Linked DNA regions of Thermogemmatispora onikobensis. The main gene of each other region encodes a partner of the protein of the gene in region 2 in a complex. Links are inferred from orthologs where the notes say so. Each region holds a gene or a part of one and is shown on either strand. Other genes may lie near its edges.

Region 1 (7,919 bases), on a different replicon or contig from region 2:
TGACGGCGAACACGGTGCGAATGTGCTCAGCCAGATTCTGCGTGCGCTTGAGCAGTCGATCGTAGAGGGTGCTCTCCTTTTCGGGCAGGTCGCGGGGGCGCTCCTGGCGTAGAGAATCGGCGAGCTGGGCGATGACTGTCGCTAGCTGCAATCCTTCCTCCAGTGGTTCTTGGAGGTTCAAGCGGGCACCAGGTCCGTAGGAACGAGCCAACTGCTCCAGGCGGCGCCAGGTTGTGAGCCAGGCGCGCTCGGCCTCGTCCTGGAGGCTCAAGCGGCTATGCTCCTTCAGCATGCGCTGGGCGAGCAGGGTGCGGATCTGGTTGGGGCTGATGGTGATAGTGAAGGCCCGGGTTGCCTCCTCTTCAAGATGGTGAGCTTCGTCCAGCACGATGATATCGCGCTCGGGGAGCAGGTGGCCCTCCAGGGCTGCATCGAGCAGCAGCAGCGTGTGATTCACCACGATGATCTGCGCCTGCTCGGCGCGCAGGCGCATCTGCCGGACGTAGCAGTCGAAGAAGAAAGGGCATTTGCTCCAGGCGCACTGGTCGCGCTCGGCCACAACCCGGCTACGCAGGTCGGCGGAGAGAGGGAAATCGAGGCTCTCAATATCGCCGTTGAAATCGGCGCCGGGGTCCTGGGTCAGCTCGTAGAGCCGGCGAAACTCGCGATTTTTGGCGTAGAGCTGCATGCCGAGGCGCTCGCTTTCGAGGCGATCCAGACAAAGATAGTTGCCCATACCTTTGACCAGGGCCGCCTCAAAAGGCTTGATGTGCTGCTGGACGAAAGGAATATCTTTGTAAAAGAGCTGCTCTTGAAGTGCTTTGTTGGCAGTGCTGATAATGGCTACGCGGCCCGAGCGAACGATGGGAACAAGGTAGGCCAGCGATTTGCCGGTGCCGGTGGCCGCTTCGAGGATGGCGTGGTGCCTTTGCTCCAGCGCGCGGGCCACAAGCTCGGCCATAGCGATTTGGGCGGGCCGCTCTTCGTAGCCTGGCAAACGGCGCGAGAGGATACCGCCCTGGCGCAGGTCAGCGCGTACGATGGTCAGCAGACCTTCCTCTTCTTCTACCTCTGCAGGCTTCTCATGTGTCGATGGGACTGGACTATCAGATCCAGGCTCCTGGGAAGGAGCTGCGGGAGCTGGGCGAGCAGGAATAGCGGTGGCCGGGATGGTTGAAGCCACATGGTGCGAGGCAGCGGGGCTGTTCTCGCTGGGCGAGGTCGTCCGTACTGGCGGTGGAGGTTGGATGATTGGCGGTACCATTCCACGCTCGCGCTCTTGAGCCTGGTAGCGATGGGGCAGACCCTTGATGGCGGCCAGACAGGCGTCGGTAAAAGCGCGCACGTGGGGAAAGCGCTCCCCAGGATCAGAGGCCAGGGCCTGCAGTAGCACTGCTTCCAGCTCTGGTGAAAGCGTCGGGTTCAGGTTGCGCGGCCTGATCAGCTGCTGGCGTTCCTGCTGAGCGAGCAGTTCTGCGGCTGTCCGTCCCTCATAGGGAGGGCGCCCGCAGAGCCAGTGATAGACCAGGGCCGCCAGAGCATACTGATCGCTGGCCGGCAGAGGAGAGCCGCGCAGATGCTCCGGGGCTTTATAGGGCAAAGCTGCAGGCTCGTCGTCGTAAGTCAGGTACCCGTCGCGGCAAGCCAGAGCAAAGTCGGTCAGCACTGCATGGATAGGCTCGCCAAGAATGCAGCCCGGGTGGAGATTGCCATGCACCACCTTGCGCTGATGTGCCATATGCAAGGCATCGCCAATGGAGAGCAACACCGGCAGAATCTGCTCGGGGGATAGGCAGTCCTGTCCCTGAAAATAGTGTGCAATGTCCTCGCTGGGAAGATCGTGCAACACGAGATAACCGTAGCACCGATCGCTGCCGGGCTGGTTGAAGAAGCCGTAGTCTCTCACCGAAGCAATAGCGCGGTTGCCGGCAAGTCTTTTCAGGTGGCGTGCTCGTTCCTGAAAAAGCTGCTGGTCGGCCTCGGTAAGCAAGGGGAGAGCACTGACCTTGAGAAAGATCTCGGCGCGAGCGCGTTTCGCTGGCTGACAGCGGTAAAGGGTGCCACCGGCATTCTCCTTGATTTTCTCGGCGATGGTGTAGGAATCAATCTGGTGCAAGTCTAGACCTGCCATCAATGGCTCTCCCCCACAACTGAACAGATGTTTGTGCTGCTTGTGCCAGTATATCACAGCTGTCGTTGGGGGACAATGTCAGACTGGGCGGGCGGGGCGATGGCGAGACCTGGCGGTAGGTGGGGGCCTGCTGCTTTCCCTCCCAGCACGCCACTTGACAGAAGTGCCAGAGTCAGCTATTTTAGCGTCAACGAGACACGCATTGTGAGGAGCGTGGCACAACACGCAATGGATGAGCGAGCGGGCGCCAGGCCGGGGAAAGGTGCACGCTTCTCGCAGTGAGCCACCTGACCTGAAGACCGACGCAGCTTGCTCTCGCGACGCTCATCCTGAGTGTGGCCTCTTTTCACCGCTGAGCTGTCTCCTGGCTTTCTTACTTTATTCCAAACAACAACTATGGGTGAGCAGAACGAGCAGATGAGCAGTGGGCAGAGCCAGACACCGAGTGCAGAGGCCCAGGCCCATCATTATGATCCCTCGAAGTATGAGCGGCCATCGGTGACCGTTGACGTGGTGATGATGAGCATTCGCCAATCCGATCTGCAAGTGCTGCTGGTCAAGCGGCGCTCCTGGCCGTATGAGGGGATGTGGGCTATTCCGGGTGGCTTTGTACATATTGATGAGTCGCTGGAGGATGCAGCCAAGCGTGAGCTGCATGAGGAGACAGGCGTCCAGGACGTCTATCTGGAGCAGCTCTATACCTTTGGCGATCCTGGACGCGATCCGCGCATGCGGGTGATCACGGTCGTTTACTACGCACTTCTCGATTCGGAGCGCTTGCAGGTACGCGCAGCGGATGATGCCAGTGATGTCGGCTGGTTTTCCATGTACAATCTGCCGGAGCTGGCTTTTGATCACGCCAAGATTCTGGCCTACACGCTCCAGCGGATTCGGGGCAAGCTGGAGTATACGACCATCGCCTTTAACTTGCTACCGGAGCAGTTCACGCTGCGCGAGCTGCAGCGCGTTTACGAAATCATTCTTCACCGCAAGTTGGACAAGCGTAATTTCCGCAAGAAGATTCTCTCCACCGGTATTCTGGAGGATACGGGGGCCAAGAAAATGGAAGGAACCCACCGACCCGCCCGCCTCTATCGTTTCAATCCGGCGGCAGTCGCGCGCCAGTAGGGCGGGGCGGCGGGAGCTGGGGAGGCGAGGGCGCCGCTCGCGTCTTGCCTGGTTGCTATAGCGCTTTCTTCCTCCCCGCTAGAGAAAAGGCGAGATCTATCTCTGTCGAGACGATTTGTCAGGCGGCTGCTGGGCTCCATTCTGGTCACTCCTCGTGGACTGCAGGGCAGGCGTAGCCTCTTCGGCGCTGGGCCTTCCTTGGCGAGCGCCTGGCAGCTCGAGCAGCGTCAGCAGGTCTGTCAGCGAGTGTATGAGAAGGCAGTCGACATCACTGCTGCGCAGGCGATGGGAGCGATCGAGCAGCACAGGTGTAATGCCCGCAGAGCGAGCGCCGAGCACATCATGGATGTAGGAGTCGCCGATGTGCAACGTGTAATCAGCAATAGCATTGGCCCGCTTTAGCGCCGTTTCATAGAGCAATGTCGATGGCTTGGCGTAGCGGGCAACAGCTGAGATGATCACGCAGTCGAAGAAGCGCGTCAGGCGGTGACGATGCAGGATGGAGCCGAGGCTGATGCCCCAGTCTGAGATCACGCCAAGCGTATAGTGATGGTGTTGCAGTACCTCCAGCGTGGGCACGACGTCGGGAAAGACTTCCCAGCTCGTATGTGCCGCAAACTCCTCCGTGATGGCTCGTGCCAGCTCGTAGAGGCGCTGCTCTCTGCGCTCATCGACGGCCTGGCGAAGCATACTGACGTAGTAACCCAGCCACAGCTCATTGATGGCCTGCTCGCTGGCCCAGGTATGGCGATCCAGGCGGACCTGGCGGTAGAAGAAGTCTTCCGCCTCGATCAGGCCCTGCTTGAGGCGTGGCAGATCAACGTCCAGGCCAGCCCGCTGGCAGACCTGCTGGCAGATTTCGACAACAGAAGGGTAGGGTTGCAGGAGCGTCTGACCAGCATCAAAGAAAATCGTGCGGATTGCCTGGGGTTGCTCAAGACGCATAGTCACCTCTTTTCCAGTCTGCTCGTTCGTTCGAGAGCGAGCAAGCGAGTTGCGCCATTCTGCCGGCTTTCAGCCGCCAGCCTGAACAGACGAGAGCCTGTCACTTCCTCCTCATCATGACCGAGGGATTGATCGCCTTAGCTGCTGGATCGGCTCCTATGATGCTCCCGGTTCCCTGGTTTGCAGGGAGTGCCGCGTAGGGAAGGGGCTGGACGAGACAGCGGAGGCTGAGGCGACGCCGTCATTGTGAACGTTCCGCGAGTGGCTTGGCCTCATGTTTTTCTGCCTCCAGCGCTGTGGCCTGGAGCAGCAGGCTCTCTCTCCTCAGGCAGGCCCACTGGTAGAGCGGCGGCCAGTGGGCCTGCCTGATCTATTTTCCCGCTCTCAGGCGTCCCCGGATGGTCGTTCTTCTTTGCTGTAGACCGCGGCGGCGGCGGTCAGAGCTGCCCCGGCCTGGACCGGCCAATCGTATGAGGGCAAGAGTTGCTCAAGGGCCGCCAGTACCGTCTCAACATTCTTACGGCAGGCGTTGTAGCCCATCAATCCGATACGGAGCAGCTGCCCTTTCAGGGAGCCGAGGCCGCCGCCGACCTCGATACTGTACCCGGTCAGCAGTTGCTGGCGCAGCAGGCTCTCGGAGACCGAGGAAGGGAGGCGAACGGCGGTCAGCACGGGGAGCTCGTAGCCGGGGCGGGGTAGCAGGGTAAGGCCCAGGGCCTGTAAACCAGCGCGTAGCGCCTCCCCATGAAGGCGGTGACGCTGCCAGCGGGCCTCAAGCCCCTCTTCAAGCACAATACGTAAAGCCTCATGCATAGTGAAGAGTAGATTGCTGCAGGCCGTGTGATGATAGGCATGATCGCCGTTCCAATAGCGCTGGAGAGCCAGCAGATCAAGATAATAGCTCTGTACCGGTTTGCGGCGCCGCTTGATTGCCTCAACAGCGCGCGCGTTCAGGGTCAGCGGGGCCAGGCCAGGGAGGGCGCCGAGGCATTTCTGGCTGCCCGCGTAGCAAGCGTCGATCTTCATCTGCTCGACATTGATGGGGATGCCCCCCAGACCCGAGACCGCGTCGACGACGAAGAGCGCCTCGTGGGCATGTGTGATGCGCTCCAGCTCTTCCAAAGGCTGGAGCAGGCCCGTGGAGGTCTCCGCAATGGCCGTGGCGAACAGCTTCGCCTCGGGATGCCTGGCAAACGCTGCGGCCACTTGCTGCGGATCGAGCGGCTGCCCCGGCTCGCTCTCCAGCAGAATCACCCGGGCCCCGATCCGCTGGGCGATTTCTGCAATCTTTCCACTGAAGAAGCCCAGGCTTCCAGCGATGAGCGTATCACCCTCCTCTAGCAGATTGCAGAGCACAGCCTCTGCGCCTGCAAAGCCTGAGCCAGAGACACAGAGCGTCAGCTCATTCTGTGTCTGAAAAACCTGGCGCAGCTGGTTGGCGATGGCGCCGAGTGTGTCAAGCAGAAAAGGATCGAGATGCCCCAGCTGCGGAGCGGAGGCTGCGAGCAGGACGCGCGGATCAACGTTACAGGGTCCTGGCCCGAGCAACAGTCGATAGGGGGGATGAAGTTCCGAGAAAGTGCTCTGGATGAGAGACGTCTGACCCGGCAGTAGTGGAGTCATCGAAGAAAAAGCCTACCTTTCGCTCAGAGAAATAGTGCAAACATACCCTCTCCATCGTTGTGGCCCTTCTCTCCTCACGGAAGTAGGATAGCACATCGCAGCCATCTTTGCCGGTATCAGAGGGCCGTCATGGTGCTCAGGCTGGGAGAGAGGGCTGAAGGAGGCGCCAGAGCCGGTGGAGCGGCTGGGGAGAGGTGCGGATATGTGTGCCTGAGACAATCAGCCCCCTGCTTCCGTAGTTTACTGGACGGCGGCAGGCTCTTCAGCAAAGAGGCGCTGCAAGCGATCGGCCTGGTCGGCGGCGATCAAATTATCGATAAACTCGTCCAGCTCGCCGTCGAGCACGCCTTGCAAATTATAGCGAGTCAGACCGATGCGGTGGTCGGTCACGCGGTCCTGGGGGAAATTATAGGTCCGGATCTTCTCGCTGCGGTCGCCCATCTGCACCTGTGAGCGACGCGCTTTCCCCAGCTCTTCCTGGCGGCGGGCCTCCTCCAGGTCCCAGAGGCGAGCTTTCAAGACTGAGAGTGCTCGCTCCTTATTCTTCAGCTGCGACTTCTCGTCCTGGCAGGTGACCACCAGGCCGGTGGGCAGGTGGGTAATGCGCACCGCCGAATCGGTTGTATTCACGCTCTGGCCGCCGTGGCCTGTCGAGCGGAAGACGTCGATACGGATATCGCTCTCCTTGATCTCGATGTTAATCTCCTCATCGGCCTCGGGCAGCACGATTACCTTCGCTGTAGAGGTATGGATGCGTCCATTGGCCTCTGTCACGGGAACGCGCTGGACGCGATGGGTGCCGCCCTCGTATTTCAAGCGGCGATAGGCCCCCTTGCCGCGCACCAGAAACGTGATATCTTTGATCCCGCCCTGATCGGTCTCGTTCAGATCGAGAATCTCGATCTTCCAGCGGCGCTGCTCAGCGTAGCGGCTATACATGCGGAAGAGATCGGCAGCGAAAAGGGCGGCCTCCTCACCGCCGGCGCCGCCCTGGATCGTCACGATGGCATTCTTCTCATCCATCGCATCTTTAGGCAGCAAGGCCAGCTTGACCTCCTCGGTCAGCAGCTCGCGGCGCTCTTTCAGGCGCGTGATCTCCTCGCGCGCCAGCTCGCGCAGGGCGGGGTCGTCGCTTTCGCGCTCCAGCTCCTCGGCCTCCTCCAGTTCTTTGAGCGTTGTGCGCAGCTGATAATATTTCTGAACGACTTCTTCTAACTCGGCCTGCTCACGCCCGTAGCGTTGGAGCAGAGGGATATTGCTCAGAACCTCGGGCTGGGCCATGAGCGTATTCAGTTCCTCGTAGCGATTGGCCAGACTTTCAAGCTTCTGCATTAAATCCATAGATGATCCCTCGCTGACTGGCTGGTACTAATCTCGCAGCAGGGCTGCCCTCTCTGGCGGGGCAGATGCTGGCAGCTCTGCCGCTCCGCGTCTCTGGGCCTCTTGCCGCTGCAGAGTGACCGGCCTGACCTGACCGGTGGTTGTGTGCCTGGCAGGTAGTAGCTGTGCGTGCTATCGTGCCGCAGTGCGCGCGCACCCGGTGTCGCGTTGCGAGGACCGACCCGGTATGCTGTGCAGAGGATCTCGGCAGGAGAGCAGTTCAAGCAGCTTATCACGCTGACACATGCAGAGCAGGCATGGCCCTGTTCTGTTCTGAGCAGAGAAGGAAGTAGCTACCCGGCAGCGAGCAGGTAGCTCTCAGCGCCAGCAGGACTGGCGCGATGGGCAACGGATGATAGACGCGGAAGATCGCGCATGATGACAAACAGGAACAAACCCTTTCCATTGTATTATAACACAGCGGCGCCGATCTTGCTGACACAGCATCAGGGTGGTTGCTGTTCTTGGCAAGCATCTCTATACTCAAAAGTGTAGAGCCTGGAGCGGGCCAGGGCCAGGCAATGGGGAACCGGGTTCCTGGTTGGACCAGGTCAGGCCCAGCGCGAGCCAGGAGAGGGGAGAGCGGCCCGTGGCTCTCGGTTGAGAGCAGCCTGACAGCCAACGGCGTGATGGCCCCCGAGCTAAGGAAGGAGAGAGGCTGAAACGCTGGCGAGACGGCTCACCCCAGAGAGAGGCATCTTTTGCCCGAAGG
Region 2 (11,616 bases):
GCAGAAAGCCCAGCACCGCACCCGTGAAGATTGCCGCCAGTACCGCGATGCTCTCCTGATGGAAGACCCAGCTAATCAAAGCGGTAAACAGACCGGTGATCCCTACCACTCCAGCGGCCAATCCATCGACCCCATCGATCAGATTGACCGTATTCATCATGCCCACCATCCAGAACCAGGTAAAGCAAAGGGCAGGGATCGCCGCTAGCGTGATCGCATTATCGCGCACTCCCAGATAGACCAGGCCAGGAGCAAAAGGATTATTAAAGGAGAAGAGAAAGATCCCGTGAAAGCGGCCCTCCCAGGGCGCCAGCAGAATCGCCGCCGCCACCGTTTGCGCCAGCAACTTAATCAGAGGTTTCAAACCAATCAGATCATCGATGAGGTGGACCGTCACCAGGAGCAGCGAAGCCAGCAGGAACAGCCAGTAGACCGTACTCTCCACATACAGAGAGGTAGGGATATTGCGCGCTGGCGTATAGAAGAGCAGCGAGGCCACCACGAACGAGAGAAAAATAGCCACGCCTCCCAAACGAGGGACAGGGACCGTATGCACACGGCGCTCCGAAGGATAGTCGAGCCAACCCATACGGCGACAGAGCGCTCGCACGACAAAAGTCAGCAGATAGGTCAGAACAAAAGCAGCAATGCCTCCGAGCAAGGGCAGCGCCAGTGGAGGAAGCCAGGAAGCCACAGGCAGAAGCGCCGCCATAGTCAACTGCAAGTCACCGGCCTGGACCATGTACCGTCTCCTGTGAGGAGCCTGTCGCTGCTCCTCACCGTGTTCTTCATCTGCCTCTCCGTTGCCCTGGCCGGCCAGCTTCACCACTTCCAGTGTAGTGGCAGCCATCCAGGAAACACAACGGTAGTCCGATTATACGGACTCTATCAGAAGGAACGCAATGAGTTCCCCGATTTATACTAGTCCGGAATGGGAGAGCAAAGGAAAAGAGTATGCCCATCTGGCGTGCTTTCGTCTCTTACCCTTTACCCCGGTCGTCATTCTCTCTCCGTCCGCCGCGCGGGCGGCTACCCTCTACGGTCAGTCCGCAGAGAGAAGACGCCTCAGAAGGCCAGAATGAGGAGGCGCTCCTGACCCGCATAATCGCGTCGACAGGTCAGTCGCAGCGCAGGCCAGAGCTGGCGAGCGAGTGCTTCTAGCGCCTCACGCTGCCGATGGCCGATCTCTAGAAAGACCATCGCCCGCTCTTTGAGCAGGGGACGCTCGTGGAGCTGCCGGAGCAGGCGCTCCAGCAGCGCTAAACCGCGGGGACCGGCAAAGAGAGCCTCCGGTGGCTCAAAGTCGCGCACATCCGGGGCAAGCAGCTCTCGCTCCTCAGTGCCAACATAGGGAAGGTTGGCCACCAGCAAATCGACCGGCTCGGGCAGCGGCTCCGCCAGGTCACCCTGCAGCAGGCGCACGCGCTGACTGACTCCATGCCGCTGACAGTTCAGTTGCGCGACCTCTAGCGCCTCCGCCGAGCTGTCGCAGGCATACAGGTAGGGCAGACGCGGCTCACTCACCGCTAGAGCCACGGCGATCGCACCAGAGCCAGTGCCGATATCGGCCACGATCGGCACCTCTTCCCGCCTCAAGCGCTTCCGCGCTTCAGCAAGAACCTCCTCTACCAGGAGCTCTGTCTCGGGGCGCGGAATGAGAACACGCCGATCGACGAGCAGGTCCAGCCCGAAAAACTCCTTGTGACCAAGCAGATAGGCCACTGGCTCACCGCGTTGGCGCCGCTCCAGTAAAGCCGTCAAGCGTTGCCACTCTGCCGCTGTCAGCTCCCGCTCAGGATGAGCATAGAGGGCTGCGCGCTCCACGCCCAGGACATGGCCCAGCAGCACCTGCACATCACGTCCAGCCTCCTGAGCGGGTCGGCCAGCGGCCTGGAGCAGACGCCTTCCCCACTCCAGGGCCTCTCCGACCGTCATCAGCCTTCCTCCCTCGTTCGCTCCGACTTGTCTCGACTCAGCAGCCTGCTTCAGCCTCCTCCGTTCTCCCCCCGCTCTACTCCTGCTCCTCATCAAGCGGGCGTCGCCCCTGAAAGCCCGCATCAAGTGGATGCCAGTACTTGATGCGCTCTTCCCCCAGGTGCCAGCAGAGATAGACCTCCCGTCCCTCCCGCAGGCTCAAAAAGTCAACCAGACCCATATCGGGATCTTTCAACTCACAGCCCAACTCGCTAAGTTCCGCCAGTGCCTCCTGCAGCCGCCGCAGATGGAGCACCTGCGCTCGCTGAATCTCCATCATGGTCTCATTGACATCATGACCATTTTTCATGATACGCAGTCGGATCGCATGAGCACGCTCTTCCCCCTCCCTGAGCTGACGCCGCTGCTCCTGAATATGATGCAGGATCGGCGAGATGACCGGCAGTAGGGCCTCGGCCTCCTCGCGCGTAAAATAATGAGGCATCCCAACCCTCCTTCTTTTAGGACTACTGTCACTCCAGCTGTCTGCCCTGCCGCTCTCCCCCCAGACCCGCGGCTAGCGACCAGCGGAGGGAGTGCCCTTGCTCGCAGGGGGCAGCGTAGGAGTCACCTGCGGCGAAGCCGTTGGTGGCGGGGTCGCCGTTGGTCCAGCGAGCTGGATGCTCACATCATCGAAAGTCTTAAAGACCATCACCTGCCCACCGCTATCATAATAGTCGCCTTTGACTACATCCCCAGGCTGCACCAGCGGCAATTTCGGCGAGAGCGAGAGATTAGCCGTGAAGATGTACGGCTGGCCAGCAAGCTGCAGGTAAAAGATTGTGTTCGACCCCTCCTGTACGGAAGCAATGCGCACCACCTTGCCTACCACGCTCTTGACGGTGCCGCTGGTGGGGCGGTTGGCGGCTGACGCCTGCTGCGTCAGCCATTGCTGATAAGCCTGCAAGGCGCCGCTCAGCGTCGTATCGTACTGGACATTGCTGCCATTGAGGTTGCGTGCGTCCACAATGCCCACCGCCTGAAAGATACTGCCGCTGCTGACATGTTGGACAAAGATGGCGACCCAGGTCGGTTCTCCATAGAGCTGATAGAGCTGTACACTATCAACATCGTAGCTGCGCAGATTAGCTCGCGTCGACTGAATGGTATTCTCGACATTGCTCCCGATGCCAATCCCCGTCAGCGGGTAGAACGTTCCGCGATTCGTATGGGTATCAAAGAGAACGATGCCCGTACTGGAATTGTCATTGAGCGACGAGGAGGTCATGGGCACCAGCCAGACCGGCTGATCAACACTGTTATAAAGCAGCTGGGGCTCGCTCGCCGGCACCTGCTGATTGGCGCCCGAAGGATTGAACCAGGGAGCGGCATGGTAGAGACCCCACCACTGCAGGTACTGCGTGACGGTCGCCGCCGGCATGACGCGATCCACCCAGCTCGGAACCTCCTGGGGAAGATAGCGCGTGATCTGGCCAGTATGGGCATCAACCAGCAGGACCTCGCTCAGGACGTCACCGGTATAGCCTCGCGAAGGCTGCATCAGCGAGATGGTCCAGTAGGGATGATAGCGGTCATCCAACTCTAACGTTGGATCAACCAGACGCCCATAGGTGTAGCCGCTCAGATAAACGTGACGCAGCAGATCCTGATTGAGCAAAGCCCCCGGCAAATAGGCCAGGGTCTTATCTCCCCCAGTCATCAGCCGCGGAGTCGCTTCGGGATTCTCAGCATCGACAACTACAAAGCCAGGAGTATGGGAGTTGGAGAGATTGACAAAGATGTTGTTGTAGCTGAGCGGCGCTACGTAGTAGAGGTGATGGTTGATGGACTGCAGTGTGTAGCTGTTAGGATCGAGATTGTAGGTCGATCCGAGATTCTGGCCGGTAGCCCCCAGGATCTGCTGCCCCTCGTAGGCCGCTACACCTGGACTGACCAGCACAATATGGTTGGGATCAGTCGGCGGCAGCGTCGGCGAGTTGGCCGCTTTGATCTGGGGAATGGCCGCCAGAGCTTTGGCATTGCTGTCAAACCAGGTAGTGAAGACGACGATGAGTCCCGAAACCACCAACCCCACGATCCCCACTACTACCAGCCCAAAGAGGCCAGCCGCCACGTTCCCACGCGCAACAGCCTGACTCTGCTTGCCCACCTCCTCCTGTCGTGCCCCTTGTCCCCGCGTCACCCGGCGTCTCTCTGTACTCGTCGCCGTCTCCTCCCCTACTCTGAGAATCGGACGCAACAGCGATAAGAGGTTCGCCAGGCTACTGATCGCCAGCGGCCAGAGCACCCACTGCCAGCCCCCTAGCGGTCCAGTCAGCGCCGGAAGTTCAAAATAGACGAGTAGAAAGCAAAAGAGGACGTTGAAGAGGAAATAGCTCCCGAACCAGCGCAGAAAGCGGCGGGCCTCAAACGGCTCCCGCCGTCCAAATCCCAGGCGACCCACCGTCAATATAGCCATGACAATCAGCGCCCCGCCGATTGCCAGAAGGACCGTAATCATCGCACGCTCCCTCCTGCCTCTGCCTCCAGCAGGTAAACCCACGTAGTGATCTGCTCTGCTCACTGGTAAAGCGAGGGATCTGCTCAAGCTCGCGGCCTGCTCTCGCCCACCCCTGTCTCCGGCCATCCTATCTATCCTGCTTCATTCCTCCGTGGTCTGGTCCTCACCAGGCCGGCACCCTCGCTTGTACAGCTGCCCCTCTATTGTAGTGCCTGCTAGAATAAAGCACAACACCCGCCCATCAGCAGTCCTCTGGAGTCCCTCACCAGCCCAGGGGAATTTTCCTCTGGGCGAGACTGTTATGACTGTTGTAACATACTGTCTGCCTGACCTTTGCCAGCTATTGCTCACCTGGAGATTACCAGGCACAAGGAGTCAAGCCGCATGAGTCTGTTTAAACGACAGGCATCCGAAACAGCAACCAATCCCACCGCCAAAGAAGGGATGGGAGCAGACCGGCTGCCGCCCGGCCAGTATCTGACCAAGAAATGGCCTGTACTGAGCTACGAGCGCACGCCGAGCTTCCCGCCCGACTGGCGACTCAAGATCACCGGCGAGGTCGAACATCCTCTTGAACTGACCTGGGAAGAATTCCTCGCGCTACCACGGGTGACCATTACCACCGATATCCATTGCGTCACCACCTGGAGCCGTTTCGATAACACCTGGGAAGGCGTCCACATCCGCGAGCTTCTCAAGCGCGCCCGCCCGCTGCCGAGCGCCAGGTACGTCATGGCCCATTCCTGGACCGGCTATACGACCAATATGCCGCTCTCCAGCCTGGACGACGATGACGTGCTGATCGCTATCAAGCACGATGGCAAAGACCTGGAGCCGGAGCACGGCGGCCCGGTGCGCCTGGTCGTACCCAAGCTCTACTTCTATAAGAGCGCCAAGTGGCTCGACGGACTGGAGTTCATGGCTGAGGACCGCCCGGGCTTCTGGGAGATGCGCGGCTACCACAACCGCGGCGACCCGTGGCAGGAAGAACGCTACTGGTAGTTGCTTGTAGTTGCCTGCCCTTTCGCTAGCAGGCAACAGAAAACAGACCGCGCGCCGGTCGCCCCGCCCCATCATTGCCGAAGCTTGACCTCAGCAAGGCTGGCCGGAGCACCGGCGCGGCGCAGTACGTCGATTGAGACAGAGCGCTAGGAGCGGTTCCTGCGCAGCATGTTAATCACGACCGCGATCAAACTATAGAGCGAGTCGCCAGCTCCGTAAAGACAGCGCTTTCTGGCCTTACCGCGTGGGTTCATCTTCCCTCCACTGCCACTCTCTGGGGTGAGGCTTCCCTCAAACGCCAGCGGATGAGCCTCATCCGCCTTATCATCGCTCCAGTGCAGCTCAGGAAAGGTGCGCACAGCCACCTCAGCCGTATAGTCACCACAGGCGATCAGCGTCGCCGGCGAGAGGACCCGAAAGCGCCATTCCGGCTCCACCTCCTCCATCAGGAGCAGCTCGTCCAGCTTCTTCACGCTCTCAAAGGAGCCATCCAGATCGAGGCCGAGCGCAGTACGCGCAGCTTCCATGAGGACGTTCATATTGTGCACTGCGACGCTGGTGTGCTCATCGTGAGGAAGGCGGGGATCACGAGGATCGACTCGCCGCACCAGCTCCTCCTGGAGCGCCCGATAGCCCTCATCCAGCTCCCAGCTGAGGGGAAAGGGCTGGGACCAGTCCCCAGCACTCTGAACGAAGCCATTCTCCTGCAGCACCTCCTCCTGAGCAGGGGTCAGTCGATCCTCCTCTCGATGCACAATGCGCAGAGAGATCCCCTTGGGCAACCCCTCCCTATAGAGCATCTCATTGCTCACTGCGCTCCAGCGAGCACGATCGATCACCTGCCGGAGTCCCTCGGCGAAGGCTGGCGCATCCTCCTGCTGCGGTTCATAGTAGATGCCAATCAACTGCCACAACCCGGCCTCTTGAGCGATGAACATGTTTGCGGTAAACGGCATACACTCCTCCCTGGAAGATATCAGCGATCTCGACCAGGAGCGACAAAGAGGAGCGCCCGCCAGTGGTCCGTTTTTACCCCTCAAGTACCTGGAGGAAATGCAGGAATAGGTAACCCAAGGCCATATTTTAGAGCAGATCACCCAAAAAGACAAGTGGCGCGGCGGCCAGGCAGAAGCAGCCAGCTACCGCGCCAGTCCATAGGGGTCCGAGCCAGCCATCAGCGCTCAAGCGTCGTCTTACTACTGCGCTCCCCATCGTAAGAGAGCAGAATGCGCTTGCCATCGTAGACTGTCTCCAGATGCACCGGGCGGCCCCAGAGCTGATAGACATACTGCAGCGTTCTCTCAGCATAGACCAGGTCAAGGTCCTGGCCCTCGTGCAGATGACGCAGGTATAGCTCACGGTTGCCCCGATAGTCGCCGTCGTCGACCACAATATAGGGGAAGCCAAAGTTGGTCATGCTGGCCACGATGCCGTCGCGCACCTTCTCCCAGTTCTTTTCTACAATCACCCACTCATCGCCTTCCTTTTTATACAGGTAAAGATCCAGCTCCTCAACCAGATCCTTGGTCAGATAGTTGCGCAAGAAGGAGACATCGTTATCCAGCTCGCGAACCTCAAAGATCTTCTGGCGACCCATGCCCGGCTTGCGCCCCAGGCGCTCCTGCTCCTCCCTGGTTGGGCTATCCCAGCGGCGCTCGATATCCTCGAAAATCTTGTAGCCCAGATAGTAAGGATTGAGCGAGGTGCGCGAAGGCGAAAGGACGCTCGCGTGCATGCGCGCAAACTCCACCGTCTCGGCATCGGAGATAATGCCGCGATCGGCCATTTCGCGCATGATGCGCGAATGCCAGATAGAGGCCCAGCCCTCGTTCATGACCTTGGTTTGCATCTGGGGCACAAAGTACAAGAACTCCTGGCGCACAATCTCGATCACATCGCGCTGCCACGGCTCCAGAATAGGCGAATGGCGGATCAAAAAGAGCAGGAGATCCTTCTGAGGCTTCTCAGGGAACTTTGGAGGACGGCCCCGGCGGCGCTCACGCTCCTCCTCGGCGCGACGCTCCTTCGCCTCGCGATCCAGTGCCCAGAGATCATCGTACTCCGTCGAGGGCCGCGTGCGAGACTCCTCACCTCGTCTGAGCTGCTCCTCTTCCTCCTCGTCGTCCTCGCCTCTCAAGAAGAGATGGTAGTCAACATGCTCCTGAATCGAGAGCACGGCGTCGAGAAAGTGCTCCACCTCCAGCTTGCCGTGATCGAACTCATACCTGGCAATGCGCTCGGCATTGAGGCTGGCGCGTTCGATCATCCGGCGCGACGTATGCTGGAAGTAGACATTATTCTTAAAGAAATCGGTATGCCCGAAGACATGCGCCGCCACGAAGGTATTCTGGAGCAGATCATTCATCTCCATCAGGAAGGCGTAGCTCGGGTTCGTGTTGACCACCATCTCATAGATCTTGCTCAGCCCCAGGTCATAGAGCATCTTCTGACGGTAGTAGGCCTTCCCGTGAGTCCAGTGGCTGAAGCGGCCCGGCAGGCTGTAGGAAGCGAACTCGTACATGATGGTCGCCGGGACCAGCTCGAAATGAGTCGGGAAGGGGTCCAGCCCGAACTCATGGGCAATATCCCAGGCATAGCCAATGCGATCACGCAGGCGCTCCAGATCGGTCTCCGCCATAGGCATCTCTCCCTTGCCGTTACACTTATCTGCCAGCAGGCACAGCGTCGCCGCGGCGCGCGAAGAACTTGCGCAGCGCCGGATAGACTTCCTTCTTATCCGAGATCGTCACTGCCACAAACTTCTTGTCCGTGATACGGCTATAGGCCGACATCAACGTACTGGGAGAGCGATAGTGACCCTCGCGGATCTCACCATAGCCGAAGATATTGCACAGCTCGATGAGCTGCTGCACCAACTGCACGCAGCGATCATTATCCCAGGGAAGGTTGTCGCCATCCGAGAAATGGAAGGGGTAGATATTCCAGTCGTGGGGATTAAAGCGCTCCTTGATGATTTGTAGCGCCAGCTCATAGGCCGACGAAACCTGCGTGCCGCCGCTCTCGCCCTTGTGGAAAAACTCCTCTTCCGTGACCTCCTTGGCCTCGGTGTGGTGGCTGATGAAAACAATATGGACGTTATTATACTTCGTTCGCAGGAAGCGCACCATCCAGAAGTAGAAGCTTCTGGCGATATACTTCTCAAACTCCCCCATCGAGCCGGAGACATCCATCATGGCAATCACCACGGCGTTCGACTCGTAGCGGATGGTCGGCTCCCAGACCTTGAAGCGCAGATCCTCGTTCTTGATGTCCTTAAAGCGCGGCTCGCCCTTGGCGGCATTGCGCTTCATATTCTCCAGAATGGTGCGCTTCTTATCAAGATTGGTCAGCGGGCCATGCTTGCGGATATCGGTAAAGCGCACGGCATCGGTCTGCAGCTCCTGCTGGCGCTTCTGCTCCAGATTAGGAAGCTCCAGATCCTCGAAGATCAGCTCTGACAGCTCCTCCATGCTGATCTCGGCCTCGTAGTAGTCGTAGCCGGGATCTTTGCCGGCCTCGCCTTTCTTGCCGCGGCCCGCGCGTGGCTCCTGAGCAATCACATCGCCGACGCGGCTCTTGCCATCGCCCTGGCCCGCATGAGACTGGCGCCCGGGATCATAGCGGAAGCGGTACTCCTCCAGCGAGCGGATCGGCACGCGGACCGTCTTCTTGCCATCGGAGAGAATGATACTCTCTTCGCTGACAATCTCCTGCAGATTCTTTTTAATAGCCTCGCGAATCTTCTCCTTGTGGCGCTCCTGGTCAATCTGCCCCTTGCGGTGCAGCGACCAATCGTGCTGCGAGACGGACATAGCGTACACTCCTTCCTGGCTGGAAGCGCAGCGAAAAGAGAACAGGGGATGAACCACCGGCCCAGCTCCTCACCCCCACACCCTGGGCCTGGGCCGGCCTCTGCTTTCGCTGCAGCTGCTCTGGTCAGCCTGGTCAGCCTGCCAGAGTCAGCCGATCGGCAAGCGAACAAGAGCCGGGCAGGAGAGTGGCGCGGCTCGATCGGCTGGCTGCTCAGCGCTGTGGCTGGCCACGGCCACGCCAGGGCCTGGGTAGTTCGGCAGCGCGGCTGGTTCACCCCCTGGAAAACTATTCCTTAGCGATTCAACAGGCTTCCGACGTAGCGCAAGATCTCATTGGCGCAGACATGGCAGTAGCCATGCTCCGTCATCAGACGATCAACCACCTCATTAATCTTACGCAGCTGCTCCTTATCAGGCGTGCGCGTCGAGGTTGTGATCTTGACAACATCGCGCAGATCGGCGAAGAGCTTCTTCTCGATGGCTTCCTTCAAGCGCTCATGGCTGGTATAGTCAAAGGTCAGCCCCTTGCGCGCCAGCGACGAAATGCGGATCAGAATCTCCTCACGGAAGGCCCGCTTGGCGTTCTCCGTGATGCCGATCTGCTCCTCGATCGAGCGCATCAGCTGCTCATCGGGATCGATCTCCTCATCGGTGATGGGATCGCGCAGCTTCGTCTTATTGCAATAGGCCTCGACGTTGTCCAGGTAGTTATTGAGCAGCGTGCGCGCCGCCTCCTCATAGGAATAGACGAAGGCGCGCTGCACCTCCTTCTTGGCCAGCTCGTCGTACTCCTTGCGCGCCTCACTGATAAAGTTGAGGTAGCGCTCGCGCTCCTCGCGTGTAATGCTTGTATGCTGATCAAGGCCATCGCGCAGAGCACGCAGAGCATCGATCGGATTGATGCAGGTCACATTCTGACGCACCAGAGCATTCGAGAGACGGTTAATGACATAGCGCGGCGAGATGCCGTCCATGCCCTCGCGCTGGGCCTCCTCCTGCAGCTCGCGGACATCCTTCTGCTTGAAGTCCTCGATGTCCTCACCGTCGTAGAGGCGCAGCTTCTTCATCAGGCTCATACCAGCCTTCTTCGATGGCTCCAGGCGCGTCAGGACAGCAAAGATGCTGGCAATACGCAGCGTGTACGGGGCAATATGCACGTTACGCAGGGCGCTCTGCTTGAGGAGCTTCTCGTAGATCTTGATCTCATCGGAGACGCGCAGGTTGTAGGGCACCTTCACCAGAATGATGCGGTCCTGCAGCGCCTCAGACTTCTTGTTGCCGACGAAAGCCTGATACTCATGCTCATTGGTATGGCTGACTACCACCTCGTCGGCATAGATCATACTAAAGCGGCCCGTCTTGATATTCTGCTCCTGACTGAGGGTGAGCAGCACATACAGGAACTTCTCATCGACCTTGAGCATCTCGATGAATTCCATCAGGCCGCGATTAGCAACGTTCAATTCGCCGTCGAAGCGGTAGGCGCGGGGATCGCTCTCGACACCAACCTCACCGATCGTCGAGAGGTCGATGCCGCCAACCAACTCGCTGATGTCCTGGCTCTTGGGGTCTGATGGGGTAAACGTGCCGATGCCGACGCGATACTTCTCGCTAAAGGCGATGCGCTGGACGGGGACATCTTCAATGCGCCCGTGATACTCGTTATCGAGCATGTAACGGCAGCGCGGGCACAGATCGCCCTCGATGTAGAGGCCAAACTCCTTCTCGATATCGGGGCGCAGCTCCTGGGGGATGAGATGCAAAGGCTCCTCATGCATCGGGCAACCTTTGATCGCGTAGACGGCGCCGGCCTCGGTGCGCGTGTAGGCTTCCAGGCCCCGCTTGAGCAACTGCACAATGGTCGACTTGCCGCCTCCAACTGGCCCCATCAGCAGCAGAATGCGCTTGCGCACCTCCAGGCGCTGGGCTGCCGAATGGAAGTAGTCGACGATCTGCTGCAGCGCCTTCTCGATGCCGAAAATCTCCTGGCTGAAGAAGTTGTACCGCAGTTCGCCGTTGCGCGTAGTCTCGACACCCGCCTCCATGATCATGTCGTAAATGCGCTCATGCGAGAGGCGGGCGACTTTCGGCCTCTTACACGCGATCTCAAAGTATTGGGCGAACGTCCCCTCCCACGCAAGTGCTCGCTCTCGGTCCCGATATTCCTCTAACCGCTTCACCAGGTCCATAGGTTACCCTTTCTTCTTCTGTCTGCTAGGCTGCCGGCCAGTTCTGCAGGCGGGACGCTTCGCCTCAGACCAGCGCCGGCGGGACGGGAAGAACGCTTACTGACTGTTACACCGGGTGTACGCCTTTGCCGAGGTTCCTTTCCTTCTATGCCTGCTATGACTACAATGACTGCTGCTC

What was found.
Region 1: the proteins of prmC (region 2) and prfA are in contact, whole or in part, in a crystal structure (PDB 2B3T), measured with the Escherichia coli proteins. The link is inferred for Thermogemmatispora onikobensis from one-to-one orthologs.

What each region holds. Positions count from the first base shown.
Region 1 is NZ_BDGT01000025.1:47,054-54,972, forward strand. Bases 5,119-7,919 are described here. They hold prfA (peptide chain release factor 1), read right to left. Parts: upstream 7,169-7,919; coding sequence 6,068-7,168; downstream 5,119-6,067. Other genes in these bases: BGC09_RS12330 (pyridoxal-phosphate-dependent aminotransferase family protein), read right to left, coding at 5,119-5,827. In the rest of the region: BGC09_RS12315 (helicase C-terminal domain-containing protein), read right to left, coding at 1-2,131; BGC09_RS12320 (NUDIX hydrolase), read left to right, coding at 2,528-3,259; BGC09_RS12325 (HAD family hydrolase), read right to left, coding at 3,356-4,204; more of BGC09_RS12330, read right to left, coding at 4,589-5,118. UniProt on the Escherichia coli protein: Peptide chain release factor 1 directs the termination of translation in response to the peptide chain termination codons UAG and UAA.
Region 2 is NZ_BDGT01000020.1:9,238-20,853, forward strand. The notes cover bases 1-2,872. They hold prmC (peptide chain release factor N(5)-glutamine methyltransferase), read right to left. Parts: upstream 1,936-2,872; coding sequence 1,066-1,935; downstream 1-1,065. Other genes in these bases: BGC09_RS10530 (glycosyltransferase family 4 protein), read right to left, coding at 1-850; BGC09_RS10540 (DUF2203 domain-containing protein), read right to left, coding at 2,012-2,419; BGC09_RS10545 (hypothetical protein), read right to left, coding at 2,492-2,872. In the rest of the region: more of BGC09_RS10545, read right to left, coding at 2,873-4,435; BGC09_RS10550 (sulfite oxidase-like oxidoreductase), read left to right, coding at 4,820-5,437; BGC09_RS10555 (hypothetical protein), read right to left, coding at 5,584-6,393; BGC09_RS10560 (SpoVR family protein), read right to left, coding at 6,612-8,075; sporulation protein YhbH, read right to left, coding at 8,101-9,249; BGC09_RS10575 (PrkA family serine protein kinase), read right to left, coding at 9,543-11,438. UniProt on the Escherichia coli protein: Methylates the class 1 translation termination release factors RF1/PrfA and RF2/PrfB on the glutamine residue of the universally conserved GGQ motif, i.e. on 'Gln-235' in RF1 and on 'Gln-252' in RF2.